Regions from separate parts of the Streptomyces sp. SL06 genome, predicted to be linked through region 2. Evidence: riboswitches for the same ligand, from Rfam matches in the RefSeq annotation. Region 2 holds a riboswitch; the other holds the start of a gene.
The links. A riboswitch is a leader RNA that binds a small molecule or an ion and turns the genes downstream of it on or off. The one in region 2 is predicted to bind thiamine pyrophosphate.
Positions count from the first base shown of each region.

Region 1: linked by a shared signal. The riboswitch ahead of AC4IHM_RS08625 (thiamine ABC transporter substrate-binding protein) and the one ahead of thiO (glycine oxidase ThiO) in region 2 are both predicted to bind thiamine pyrophosphate.

Region 1 is NZ_JBSYOT010000002.1:1,937,593-1,944,637, reverse strand. It holds gene frr (ribosome recycling factor) at 1-32, shown strand, start outside; gene AC4IHM_RS08635 (phosphatidate cytidylyltransferase) at 32-1,210, shown strand; gene rlmN (dual-specificity RNA methyltransferase RlmN) at 1,387-2,499, shown strand; TPP riboswitch at 2,549-2,654, shown strand; gene AC4IHM_RS08625 (thiamine ABC transporter substrate-binding protein) at 2,734-3,822, shown strand; gene AC4IHM_RS08620 (ABC transporter permease) at 3,864-5,465, shown strand; gene AC4IHM_RS08615 (ABC transporter ATP-binding protein) at 5,468-6,487, shown strand; gene AC4IHM_RS08610 (LAETG motif-containing sortase-dependent surface protein) at 6,595-7,045, opposite strand, start outside.
Region 2 is NZ_JBSYOT010000002.1:5,340,057-5,347,101, forward strand. It holds gene pknB (Stk1 family PASTA domain-containing Ser/Thr kinase) at 1-1,616, opposite strand, end outside; gene AC4IHM_RS24475 (thiazole synthase) at 1,783-2,574, opposite strand; gene thiS (sulfur carrier protein ThiS) at 2,577-2,777, opposite strand; gene thiO (glycine oxidase ThiO) at 2,774-4,033, opposite strand; TPP riboswitch at 4,031-4,142, opposite strand; partial or broken gene AC4IHM_RS24490 (NAD(P)/FAD-dependent oxidoreductase) at 4,318-5,533, shown strand; gene AC4IHM_RS24495 (Rv2175c family DNA-binding protein) at 5,621-5,986, shown strand; gene thiE (thiamine phosphate synthase) at 6,148-6,804, shown strand; gene metF (methylenetetrahydrofolate reductase [NAD(P)H]) at 6,969-7,045, shown strand, end outside.

The DNA.
Region 1 (7,045 bases), 3.4 Mb from region 2:
AGCACAAGGAATCGGAGCTGCTCGAGGTCTGATGAACGACTCTTCCTGGGGAGCGCCGCCACCGTCCGGGTACTGGGGGCCGTCCGACCGGGGACCTGTCCAGGGGGCTGCCCCGGCGGGTCCCGCCTACGATGCGCACCACGCGCAGCAGACTCGCCCCATGCCCATCGTGCCCGACGTACCCGATCACGGCGGAGACCAGGACGACGACCGGGGGACCGCTCGGCCGGGCGGTTCCCCGTACCGGGACGAGCCCTCGCGCGACCGGTACCCGCACGACCAGCCGTATCGCGACCAGAACCCGCCGGCGCAACCGTATGCGCCGGTGCCGCAGAATCCGGAGCCCATGCCCGACGCCCCGCAGCCGGCGCAGTCCCAGCCGCAGCCGCAGAAGAAGAGCGCGGGCCGTGACCTGGGTGCCGCGATAGGAGTCGGTGTCGGGCTCGGCGTGGTGATCGTCGCGTCGCTGTTCGTCGTCAAGGCCGTCTTCGTCGGCGTGATCGTGACCGCCGTCGTGGTGGGCCTGTGGGAGCTGACCAGCCGCCTGGAGGAGCGCAAGGGCATCAAGGCGCCCCTCGTCCCGCTGGCCATCGGCGGCGCCGCCATGGTGATCGCCGGGTATGCGCGGGGCGCCGAGGGCGCGTGGGTCGCCATGGCGCTCACGGCGCTCGCGGTCCTCGTGTGGCGGATGACCGAGCCGCCGGAGGGCTATCTCAAGGACGTCACCGCGGGCCTGTTCGCGGCCTTCTACGTGCCCTTCCTGGCCACGTTCGTCGCCATGATGCTGATGGCGGACGACGGCGCGTGGCGCGTCCTGGTCTTCCTGATACTGACGGTCGTCAGCGACACCGGCGCCTACGCGGTCGGCTGGCGCTTCGGCAGGACCAAGCTCGCCCCGCGCATCAGCCCCGGCAAGACCCGCGAGGGCCTGCTGGGAGCGGTCACGTTCGCGATGGCGGCGGGCGCGCTGTGCATGCAGTTCCTGATCGACGACGGCGCCTGGTGGCAGGGCATGCTGCTCGGCCTCGCGGTCTCCGTCAGCGCCACGCTGGGCGACCTCGGCGAGTCCATGATCAAGCGGGACCTCGGCATCAAGGACATGGGCACGCTGCTGCCGGGCCACGGCGGCATCATGGACCGCCTGGACTCGCTGCTGCCGACGGCGCCGGTGGCCTGGCTGCTGCTGGTGATCTTCGTCGGTTCGGGTTGACGGTCATCAGGTAGCCTGAAAGGGCCTGCGGCGTCTGGCCGCGGGCCCTTCCGCGCATCCCCGCCGACGCGGGGATGACCCAGCGAGGTCTCCTGGCTTCGGCATGGCTGTGCCGTCCTTCCCCCCGAGCGGGGAGTGTTGCCACAGGCCCGCCGTCCTTGAGGAGTTGTCCGACCGTGGCCCGTCCAGCCCCCGGTGAGCTGACCTTCGCCGCGCCCCGCGGAGCGAAGCGGCCGCCGCGGCACCTCGCCGACCTCACGCCCGCCGAGCGCAAGGAGGCCGTCGCCGCGATCGGCGAGAAGCCGTTCCGCGCCAAGCAGCTCTCGCAGCACTACTTCGCGCGGTACGCGCACGACCCCGAGCAGTGGACCGACATCCCGGCCGGCTCCCGCCAGGGGCTCCAGGAGGCGCTGCTGCCCGAGCTGATGACGGTCGTGCGGCATCTGTCGACCGACGAGGGCACCACCCGCAAGACCCTGTGGAAACTGTTCGACGGGACGCTCGTCGAGTCCGTCCTCATGCGCTACCCGGACCGGGTGACCATGTGCATCAGCTCCCAGGCGGGCTGCGGCATGAACTGCCCGTTCTGCGCCACCGGGCAGGCGGGCCTGGACCGGAACCTGTCGACGGCCGAGATCGTGCACCAGATCGTGGACGGGATGCGCGCGCTCAGGGACGGCGAGGTCCCGGGCGGGCCGGCGCGGCTCAGCAACATCGTGTTCATGGGCATGGGCGAGCCCCTCGCCAACTACAACCGGGTGGTGGGTTCCATCCGCCGGCTCACCGACCCCGAGCCGGACGGGCTGGGGCTCTCCCAGCGCGGCATCACCGTCTCCACGGTCGGTCTCGTCCCGGCGATCCACCGCTTCACCGGCGAGGGCTTCAAGTGCCGCCTCGCCATCTCGCTGCACGCCCCGGACGACGAGCTGCGCGACACCCTCGTCCCCGTCAACACCCGGTGGAAGGTGCGCGAGGTGCTGGACGCCGGATTCGAGTACGCGGCCACGTCCGGGCGCCGGCTGTCGATCGAGTACGCGCTGATCCGGGACATCAACGACCAGGCCTGGCGCGGTGACCGGCTCGGGCGGCTGCTCAAGGGCAGGCCCGTGCACGTCAACCTCATCCCGCTCAACCCCACGCCCGGCTCGAAGTGGACCGCCTCGCGGCCCGAGGACGAGAAGGCGTTCGTGGAGGCGATCGCGGCGCACGGTGTACCGGTGACGATCCGGGACACCCGTGGACAGGAGATCGACGGGGCGTGTGGTCAGCTCGCCGCGAGCGAGCGGTAGCCTGAGCGGCGTCAGTACATCTTCATATCCACTTCATATCCACATCTTCATATTCCGACAGGGGAGCGCCACAGCGCTGAGAGTGCGGCACCGGCCGCAGACCCTCCGAACCTGGCCCAGGTCATTCTGGGTAGGGAGATCGGTCACCACTCGAGCTGTTGCGCCCTGCCCGGGACCCTCACCAGGGGCTCCGGGCGGGGCCGCGTCTTCTCCTGGTCACCCAGGAGGAATTCAGTGAGCATCACCAAGAAGGCCACCGCCCTGGCCCTCGGACTCGGCCTGGCCGGGGGCCTGGCCGCCTGCGGATCGTCGTCCGACGGCGGGAGCGGGGACTCGGGCGACTCCAAGACCGTGACCCTGGTCAGCCACGACTCGTGGGCCGCGTCCAAGGACGTCATCGCCGCCTTCGAGAAGAGTTCCGGCTACCGGGTCAAGGTGCTGGAGGACGGCGACGCCGGGCAGGCCGTCAACAAGGCCGTCCTCACCAAGGACAACCCCCAGGGCGACGTGTTCTTCGGCGTCGACAACACCCTGCTGTCCCGCGCGCTCGACAACGGGCTGTTCCAGCCGTACGAGGCGAAGGGCTCCGACCTGATCCGTCCCGAGTACCGGACCGACCAGGACAAGCACCGGGTCACGCCCGTCGACACCGGTGACATCTGCGTCAACTACGACAAGGCCTACTTCGCCAAGCACCGGCTCAGCCCGCCGGACTCCTTCGACGACCTGGCCAAGCCGGAGTACAAGAACCTGCTCGTCACCGAGAACGCGGCCAGCTCCTCGCCGGGCCTCGGCTTCCTGCTCGGCACCGCCGCCGCGTACGGCGACGACGGCTGGCAGGACTACTGGAAGAAGCTCAGGGCGAACGGCGTCAAGGTCGTCGACAGCTGGGAGCAGGCGTACAACGAGGAGTTCTCCGGTTCGTCCGGCGGCAGGAAGGCCAAGGGCGACCGCCCGCTCGTCGTCTCCTACGCCTCCTCCCCGCCCGCCGAGGTGATCTACGCCGACCCGCAGCCGGCCACCGCGCCGACGGGCGTCGCCACCGGCACCTGCTTCCGCCAGATCGAGTACGCCGGTCTGCTCGACAACGCCAGGAACCCCGAGGGCGGCAAGGCACTCCTCGACTTCCTCATCGGCAAGGAGTTTCAGGACGACATGCCGCTGAACATGTTCGTCTACCCGGTGCGCGAGGGCGCGCGGATCCCCGAGGCGTTCGAGAAGTTCGGGCCGCAGGCGAAGGACCCGCAGACCATGGACCCGGCGAGGATCGCCGACCACCGCGACCAGTGGGTCAAGTCGTGGACCTCACTCGTACTGAAGTAGGCGGGGCGAGGGCCGTGCGCGGCGCGGCGCGGCTGGGCCTGATGGCCGTGCCCGTCGCGTTCTTCGCGGTGTTCTTCGCCTACCCCGTCGCCGCGATCGTCGCACGCGGACTGCGGGTCGACGGCGCCTGGCGGTTCGGGCGGATCGGCGACGTGCTCGCGCAGAGCGACGTGCGGCACGTGCTGTGGTTCACCACCTGGCAGGCGCTGGCCTCCACCGCGCTCACCCTGCTGATCGCACTGCCCGGCGCCTATGTCCTCGCCCGGTTCGACTTCCCCGGCAGGCAACTCCTGCGGGCCGTGGTCACCGTGCCCTTCGTGCTGCCGACGGTCGTCGTGGGCACGGCGTTCCTGGCGCTGGTCGGGCGCGGCGGACTGCTCGACGACCTGTGGGGCGTACGCCTGGACACCACCGTGTGGGCGATCCTCCTCGCACACGTCTTCTTCAACTACGCCGTCGTCGTGCGCACCGTCTCAGGACTGTGGTCGCAGCTCGATCCGCGGCAGGAGGAGGCCGCGCGGACGCTGGGCGCCTCACGGCTCAAGGCCTGGCGGCAGGTCACCCTGCCCGCGCTCGCACCCGCCGTCGCCGCCGCCGCGCTGATGGTGTTCCTGTTCACCTTCACCTCCTTCGGCGTCGTCCAGATCCTCGGCGGGCCCACCTTCTCCACGCTGGAGGTGGAGATCTACCGGCAAACGTCCCAGGTCTTCGACCTGTCCACGGCCGCCGTGCTGACGCTGATCCAGTTCGCCGCGGTGGCCGCGGTCCTCGCCGTGCACGCCGGGACGGTACGGCGGCGGGAGACGGCCCTTCGGCTGGTGGACGCGGCCACGACCGCGCGCCGGCCCCGCGGCACCGGCCAGTGGGCGCTGCTGGCCGGAGTCCTGGTCAGCGTCGCCGTGCTGCTGGTGCTGCCGCTCGCCGTCCTTGTCGAACGGTCGCTGGGCGCACCCGGCTTCGGCTACTACCGGGCGCTGACCCGCGCGGACGGCGGCACCTTCCTCGTCCCGCCGATCGAGGCGATCGGCAACTCCCTCCAGTACGCCCTCGCCGCCACCGCCATCGCCGTGGTGATCGGCGCGCTGGCGGCCTCCGCGCTCGCCCGGCGTGACGCGGGCCGCCTCGTGCGCGGCTTCGACGCGCTGCTGATGCTGCCGCTCGGGGTGTCCGCGGTGACGGTCGGCTTCGGGTTCCTGATCGCGCTGGACGAACCCCCGCTGGACCTGCGCTCCTCCTGGATCCTCGTGCCGCTCGCCCAGGCCCTGGTCGGCGTCCCCTTCGTCGTACGGACCATGCTGCCGGTGCTGCGGGCGGTGGACGTACGGCTGCGGGAGGCGGCGGCGGTGCTCGGGGCCTCGCCGTGGCGGGTGTGGCGGGAGGTGGACCTGCCGATGGTGCGGCGGGCGCTGCTGGTGGCGGCCGGGTTCGCCTTCGCGGTGTCCCTCGGGGAGTTCGGGGCAACCGTGTTCATCGCCCGGCCCGACAACCCGACGCTGCCGGTCGCCGTGGCCCGGCTGCTGAGCCGGCCCGGCGACCTGAACTACGGGCAGGCGATGGCCCTTTCGACGATTCTGATGCTGGTGTGCGCCGTGGCCCTCGTGGTGCTGGAGCGGCTGCGGACCGACCGGAGCGGGGAGTTCTAGCGATGCTGCTGAGCCTTGAGGGCGCGACCGTCCGCTTCGGCGGGCGGGCGGTGCTCGACGCCGTCGACCTGGACGTCGCCGAGCACGAGGTGGTGTGCGTGCTCGGTCCGAGCGGCAGCGGCAAGTCGACGCTGCTGCGGGCGGTCGCCGGACTTCAGCCGTTGGACGAGGGGCGGGTGACGCTGGACGGGCGGGACCAGGCCGGAGTGCCCGCGCACCGGCGCGAGGTCGGCCTGATGTTCCAGGACCACCAGCTCTTCCCGCAGCGGGACGTGGCCGGAAACATCTCCTTCGGACCTCGGATGCGTGGCGCCTCCCGGGCCGAACAGCATGGCCGGGTGGGGGAGTTGCTGGAGCTGGTCGGGATGACGGGCGCCGCCCGCCGGTCGGTCGCCGCGCTCTCCGGCGGTGAGCAGCAGCGGGTGGCGCTGGCCCGCGCCCTCGCGCCCCGGCCGCGGCTGCTGATGCTGGACGAGCCGCTCGGCCAGCTCGACCGCTCGCTGCGGGAGCGCCTCGTGGTGGAACTGCGGGAGCTGTTCGGCCGGTTGGGCACCACCGTGCTCGCCGTGACGCACGACCAGGGCGAGGCCTTCGCGCTCGCCGACCGGGTCGTGGTGATGCGGGACGGGCGGATCGCCCAGTCGGGGACGCCTCTTGAGGTGTGGCAGCGGCCGGCCGACGCGTTCGTGGCCCGCTTCCTCGGCTTCGACAACGTGGTCGGGGCGACCGTCGCCGGGCAGGCGGCGGACACCCCCTGGGGCAAGGTGCCGGTCCCGCAGGACGCCCCCCAGGGGACGCGCACGGTGCTCGTGCGGCCGTCCGGGGTCCGTGTCGTCCCCGCCGACGCGGGCCTGCGCTGCACCGTCGCCGCCCGCACCTTCCGGGGCACCCATGTCGCCGTCCACCTCCAGCCCGAGGACGCGCCACGCCTGGAGGCGGCGTGCGCGCTGCGGGCGGCTCCGGAGGTGGGGGACACGGTCGGCGTGGAGTTCGACGCGACGGAAGTCGTCGTCCTGGGCTGACACGGTCGAGGCTCCCGGTGGCCGGAAGGCCGTGTACGGGTGGGACGAGACGACGATGGCCCGTCCCCCGCCGGGGACGGGCCACCGTTGTCACGGCAACCGGGGCGTCAGCTCGCGCTGTTCGCTCCGCGACGGCGCAGGCCGAAGAAGACCGCACCGCCACCGACGACGACCAGGGCCGCCGCGATGCCGGCGATCATGCCGGTGTTGGAGTTCGCACCGGTCTCGGCGAGGTTGGACTCACCGACCGCCGGGGAGGGAGCGTTGTTGTCCGGCACGGCCGCCGGCGCGGTGCTCTCGCTCTCCGCCGGTGCCGGGGCGGAGGTGGACGGCTCGGGAGCCGGCGTCTCCGTCTCCTCGGCCGGGGTGGAGGAGCTTTCCGACGGGGTCGGAGTCGGCGTGTCCTCCGACTTGCAGGCGGTCGACGGGGTCACGAGGTTCGGCTTGATGTCCTCGTCGACGTAGCGGTCGGCCTTGACGTGGATGCGGTACTCGGCCTTCGGCTTCCAGTCCGCGGCGAAGGTGATGGTGCTGCCCGCGCGCGAACCCTTGACGGTC
Region 2 (7,045 bases):
TTCAGACCGGCCTCCGTCAGCTCGGACCTGGCGTCCTCCAGGTCGTCGCCGGTGACGTCCGGGACGTCGATCGGGCTGCCCTTGCTGACGACCAGCGCGACCGCCGAGCCCCCGCGCACGGTGGTGCCCGCCCCGGGCTTCGTGGAGATCACGAAGCCCTTGGGCACCTCGTCGCTGAACTCCGTGGTCACCATCCCCGGCTCCAGCCCTTCGTCCTTGAGCAGCGTCCGGGCCCGGTCCAGCCGGTAGCCCGCCGCGTCCGGCAGCTTCACCGTGTCGGGGCCCCTGGAGACCGTGAACGACACGGAGGCGTTCTTGCGGATGCGGGTGCCCACGCCGGGGTCGGTGCTGATGACCTGGCCGCGGTCCACGGTGTCGCTGTAGGCCCGCCGCACCGTGCCGACGCCCAGCCCGGCGTCCGCCAGCCGGTCCCTGGCCTGTGCCTCGGTCTTGGACAGCAGCGCCGGCACCCTGGTGAACTGGCCGGAGTTGATGTACCAGACGCCCGTGCCGACGCCGAGCACCAGCAGCACGGCCAGGACGATCACCAGCGGACCGCGCCGCAGCTCGGGGCGGCGGCGCCTGGGCGGGAGCGGCGGGGCGGTCGCCAGCCGGCTGGTGTGCTGGACGCCGTCGGCGGCGCCGTCGTCGTCCTCGTTCACCGGGAGCGGCCGGGGCATGGCCGGCGCGCGCGGGATCACGCTCGTACGGTCGTCGGCGTTGTCGTGCTCCGCGGTGAGCGCCTGCGGCGGCATCGCGTCCAGCTGGTCCGTGCTCAGCGCCTCGCGCGCCCGGCGGGCCCGCGCGAGCAGGGCCACCGCGTCGTGCGGCCGGACCTCGGGGTTGCGCGCGGTCGCCGCGGCCACCAGGTCGTCCAGCTCGTACGCCATCCCCGGTACGGCGGCCGACGGCGGCGGCACGTCCTCGTGGAGGTGCTTGTAGAGCACCTGGGCGGGGGAGTCGCCCTCGTGCGGCTTGGCGCCGGTCAGCATCTCGTACAGCAGGACACCGCACGCGTACACGTCGACCCGGGGATCGGCGGTGCCCTGCTCGATCTGCTCGGGGGCCAGGTAGGAGACCGTGCCGAGGACGGCGCCGGTGGTGCTGGTGACGGTGTTCACGGCCCGGACCAGCCCGAAGTCGGCGACCTTGACCCGGCCGTCGTCCCCGATCAGGACGTTCTCCGGCTTCATGTCCCGGTGCACGAACCCGGCCCGGTGCGCGGCGCCGAGCGCGGCCAGCACCGGCTCCAGGATGTCCAGCGCGGCCCTCGGCCGCAGCGCCCCGCGCTCGCGCAGCACGTCGCGCAGGGTGCAGCCGGAGACGTACTCCATGGCCAGATAGACGTACGCCCCCTCGGCCCCCTGGTCGAAGACCTGGACGACATTGGGGTGGTCGAGCCGGGCCACCGACCTGGCCTCGCGGATGAACCGCTCGACGAAGGCGGCGTCGGTCGCGAGCGCCGGGTGCATCACCTTCAGCGCGAGCACGCGGTCCAGGCGGGTGTCCACGGCCCGGTAGACCGTGGCCATGCCGCCGACCGCGATCCGCGCCTCGACGCGGTACCGGCCGTCGAGCACCTGCCCGACGAGAGGGTCCTGAAGGGTCGTGTCCACGCAGGTGAGTGTACGAGCCGGCACCGACACCCCACGGCGCCGCCCGAAATCGGAGCGGTACTGCAGCGCACCTGTGACGCTTCCCACGACGGGCGAGGCCCGCCTCCCGCCGGGCCGGAAACGGGTGCCGCGCGGGCGGGAGAACAGACGCCGGGACGGCGCGGGCTCACCCGAAAGCGGGCCGCTCCAGATCCGCCAGGCCCTCCGCGGGGGAGGACGCCTCGGCGAAGTACCGCCGCGGAATCCGTCCCGCCAGCCGCGCCAACCGCCCCGCCTCCACGGCGTGCCGCATCCCCTCCGCCATGAGCACCGGCTCCCGCGCCCGCGTCACCGCCGAGGCCAGCATCACGCCCGCGCACCCCAGCTCCATGGCCAGCGCCACGTCCGACGCCGTACCCGCCCCCGCGTCCAGGATCACCGGCACGCGCGCGTGCTCCACGATCAGCCGGAAGTTGTGCGGGTTGCGGATCCCGAGCCCGGACCCGATCGGCGAACCCAGCGGCATGATCGCCGCACACCCGGCGTCCTCCAGCTTCCGCGCGAGCACCGGGTCGTCGTTCGTGTACGGCAGCACCGTGAACCCGTCGTCGACCAGCGTCTCCGCCGCGTCCAGCAGCTCGATCGGATCCGGCAGCAGGGTCCGCTCGTCGGCGATGACCTCCAGCTTGACCAGGTCCGTGCCGAGCGCCTCGCGCGCGAGCCGGGCGGTGAGGACCGCCTCCCCGGCGGTGAAGCAGCCGGCCGTGTTCGGCAGCACCCGGATGCCGAGCCGGTCCAGTACGGACAGCACGGACCCGTGCACCGAGGCGTTCACGCGCCGCATCGCGACGGTCGTCAGCTCCGTGCCGGAGGCCACCAGCGCGCGCTCCAGCACATCCGGGCTGGGCGCCCCGCCGGTACCCATGATCAGGCGGGACGCGTACGGCGTGCCGCCGAGGACGAAGGGATCGTCGGCCATGGTCAGCCTCCTTGGACGGCGGTGAGGACCTCGACGCGGTCGCCCTCGGCCAGGGCGGTGGCGGGCCACTGCGCGCGCGGGACGACGGTTTCGTTCAGGGCGGCGGCCACGCCGGACGGCGCCGCGGTGAGCGTGCCCACCAGCGCGTCCAGGACCGTGCCGGGAGCCACCTCGCGCGGCTCGCCGTTGACGGAGATGTTCATGCGGGCCGCTCCGAGAGTGCGGGGGCGGCGCTGAAGCGCCGCGGGGTGAAGGGGCGTGCCTCGTCCGGCAGCTCCCCGGTGGTCAGGGTGTGCGCCATGGCGTCGCCGGTGACCGGGGTGAGCAGGACGCCGTTGCGGTAGTGCCCGGTGGCCAGCAGCAGACCGTCCAGCTCCGTCGGGCCGAGCAGCGGGGCGTTGTCGGGGGAGCCGGGGCGCAGGCCCGCCCGGGTCTCCGTCAGGGGCAGCTCGGTGATGCCGGGTACCAGCTCATGGGCGTCGCGCAGCAGCTCGTAGACGCCGCCGGCGGTGACCGTCGTGTCCCAGCCCAGTTCCTCGCTGGTGGCCCCGACGACGAGTTCGCCGCTCTCCCGGGGCACCAGGTAGACGTGGTTGCCGCGCACCACGGCGCGCACCGTCCGGTTCAGCAGCGGCCCGTGCGTGCGCGGCATCGTCAGCCGCAGCACCTGCCCCTTCACGGGCCGCACCGGCGGCAGCACCGCCTCCGGCACCCCCGCAAGCCGCCCGCTCAGGCTCCCCGCGGCCAGCACCACCTGCCCGGCCTCCAGCGCCGTGCCGTCGGCGGTGACGATCCCCGTGGCCCGCTCGCCGCGCCCGACGGCGAGCCGGTCGGCCCACACCCGGTGGAAGACCACGCCCGCGTGCGCGCAGGCCGACACGAGCGCGTGGGCGAGGCGCCGGGGGTCGATCTGGTGGTCGCCGTCCACCCGCAGCCCGCCGCGCACACCCGGCGCGAGCATCGGCTCCAGACGCCGGCACTCACGCCCCGACAGCCACTCCGACTCCAGGCCGGAACGCCGCTGGAGCGCGTGCAGTTCGCGCAGATGGGCGCGGTCGTCGGCGTCCAGCGCGACGGCGAGGGTGCCGCAGCGTCGGTAGCCGAGGTCCTGGCCGGTGAGATCGCTCAGCTCGGCCGCGAACTCCGGGTAGCGGCGGGCCGAGGCGAGGTTCAGCGCGAGCAGCGTCTGCTCGCCGTGGTGCAGCTCGGTGACGGCGGCCAGCATCCCCGCCGCCACCTGGGCGGCCCCGCCGCCCGGCTCGGGGTCCACGAGAGCCGTGACCAGCCCGCGCTGCGCGGCCCGCCAGGCAGTGACCAGCCCGACGATCCCGCCGCCGACCACGAGGACATCGGGCGCCCCGGGCGCACGCGACGTGCGCGGGGACGTGTGCGGTGCGGACGACGTGTGCGGTGGAGACGACGTGTGCGGTGGAGACGACGTGTGCGGTGGAGACGACATGGGTGTCCAGCCCCTCCCTTCGCCGGCATGACCCGGATCAGGTTCGTACGGTCGGAGGCCGCCAGCCTCCCTCTCAGCCCGGTGCGTCCGGGCTCCCGCGCATGCTCTGTCCCAGCCAGCCTAGCCTCCGGCGCGCCGCGCTCGCAGGGGCCCCCGCCCGGCCGGGACGTGGCTCGGTCACCGCCCGCGCCCCCACCGACGCGATGTCAGGTGTCTAAGGTGATCGGGTGAGCGAGCAGACGCGGGAACGGGGACGGGAAGCGGGCACGGACGCGGAGCGGCGCGTGGTCGTCGTCGGCGCCGGCATGGCGGGCGTGCAGACCGCGGTCGCCCTGCGGGAGCGGGGCTTCAAGGGCACCGTGACACTGATCGGGGCCGAGCCGCACCAGCCCTACGACCGGCCCCCGCTGTCCAAGGCCGTCCTGCTCGGCACGGCCGAGGGCTCCGCCTTCGAACGTCGACTTCAAGTCGCTCGGCATCACCCTGCGGCTCGGCTGCGAGGCCCTGGGCCTCCGCCCCGGCGAGCACCTCCTCGACACCTCGCAGGGCCCCGTGCCCTACAACGTCCTGGTCCTCGCGACCGGCGCCGAACCGGTCCGGCTGCCCGGCGCCGGGAGCGTGCCCGGCGTGCACCTGCTGCGCACCCTGGACGACGCCGAACGACTGCGCCCGGTGCTCGCCCGGCAGCACGACATCGTGGTCGTCGGCGCCGGCTGGATCGGCGCCGAGTTCGCCACCGCCGCGCGCGAGGCGGGCTGCGCGGTGACCGTCGTGGAGGCCGCCGACCGGCCCCTCGCCGACGCGCTGCCCGCCGAGGTGGCCGCGCCGATGACCGCCTGGTACGCCGACGCGGGCGCCGTGCTGCGCACCCACGCGCGCGTGGAGCACATCGAGCCCGGCGGCCCCGGGCAGCCCGCACGGGTCGTCCTCGACGACGGCTCGCGGCTGCCCGCCGGCGCGGTCGTCGTCGGGATCGGCGCCCGCCCTGCCACCGGCTGGCTCACCGGCTCCGGGATCCCCCTCGGCGCGCACGGCGACATCCTGGCCGACGACCGGCTGCGCACCGGCGTGCCGGACGTGTACGCGGTCGGCGACTGCGCCTCCTTCCCCTCCGGCCGCTACGGCGAGCGGCTGCTGGTGCACCACTGGGACAACGCCCTCCAGGGCCCGCGCACGGTCGCCGCCGACATCGTCGGGGGCCCCGCCGGGGAGACCGCGGGGGCCTACGACCCGGTGCCGTACTTCTGGTCCGAGCAGTTCGGCCGCTTCGTCCAGTACGCCGGTCACCACACGGCCGCCGACACCACCCTGTGGCGCGGCGACCCCACGGGCCCGGCCTGGACGGTCTGCTGGCTGCGCGGGGACCGCCTGGTCGCGCTGCTGGCGGTGGGCCGCCCCCGCGACCTGGCCCAGGGCAGACGCCTGATCCAGGCGGGCACGGCGATGGACCCGGCACTGCTGGCCGACCCGGCGAGACCGCTGAAGGCGGCGACCGCCTAGGTGCCGCCCAGCTGTGTCGTCCCGGCCCGCGGGCGGGCCGGACGGGCCCGGCTTCCGACTGTCGGTGCCAGATGGCAGGCTGGAGACGTGACCGAGATTGACGCAAAGATCGATGCTCTCGTGCCTGCCTGGCTCACCGTCCCCGACATCGCCGAGCTGCTCGGCGTCGAGGTGACCCGGGTGCGCCAGCTGATCAGGGAAGGCCAGCTCATCGCCGTACGCCGCGGCGAGAACCGCGCGCTGCACGTCCCCGCGGCCTTCATCGACGAGGACAAGGTCGTCAAGGGCCTGGCCGGGACCCTGACGCTGCTGCGGGACGACGGCTTCACGGCCGAGGAGATGCTGGAGTGGCTCTTCACGCCCGACCCGTCGCTGCCCGGCAGCCCCGCGCAGGCGCTGAGCGAGAACCGCGGCACGGAGGTGAAGCGCCGCGCCCAGGCGCTCGCCGTCTGACCCGACACGCGGTCTGACCCGACACGCCGTCCGGCGCGCGGGCCCCCGACCACGGCCCAGGAGTCGTGTTCCGGCGGGCCCGCGCGCCGTGCGGTGCCCGTAAGCCAAGGCCGCGCGGCCCACCGCGGGCCCGCGCCACCGACCCCGGGGGACACACCCGTATGCCCGACACCGCCGCGACCGCCCGCGCCCGGCTCGCCGACGCCCGGCTCTACCTGTGCACGGACGCCCGCCGCAGCCAGGGCGACCTGCCCGAGTTCCTCGACGCCGTGCTCGCCGGCGGCGTCGACATCGTGCAGCTCCGCGACAAGGGAATGGAGGCGGCCGAGGAACTGGAGCACCTGAAGGTCTTCGCCGACGCCTGCGCCCGCCACGGCAGGCTCCTCGCGGTCAACGACCGGGCGGATGTCGCGCACGCCGCGCGGGCCGACGTGCTGCACCTCGGGCAGGGCGACCTCCCGGTGCCGGCCGCCCGCGCGATCCTCGGCGACGGCGTCCTCGTCGGCCGCTCCACGCACGCCGAGTCCGAGGCCGCCGCTGCCGCCGTCCAGGACGGTGTGGACTACTTCTGCACCGGTCCGTGCTGGCCGACCCCCACCAAGCCCGGCCGCCACGCGCCCGGCCTCGGCCTGGTCCGGTACACCGCGTCGCTGGGCACCGACCGGCCCTGGTTCGCCATCGGCGGCATCGACCTCGGCAACCTCGACGAGGTGCTGGAGGCGGGCGCCCGGCGGGTCGTCGTCGTCCGCGCGATCACCGCGGCGGGCGACCCCGGCGCGGCGGCGGCCGAGTTCACGAAGCGGCTGCGACAGGCGTAGCCGGACTGGTGGGGGACGCACCGGCGGGGGCGGACCGCCGGTACCGGGCGCGCGCGGGCGGGTGCCGGAGGCATGTGTCCAAAGAGTGGACAACAAATCGACAATGCAGACAAATATCCCGCATCCGGTTGGGTGGCCGCCGTCCCCCTGGCTAACCTGCAGATATGGCCCTCGGAACCGCAAGCACGAGGACGGATCGCGCCCGCACGGTGCGTGACATCCTCGCCACCGGCAAGACGAC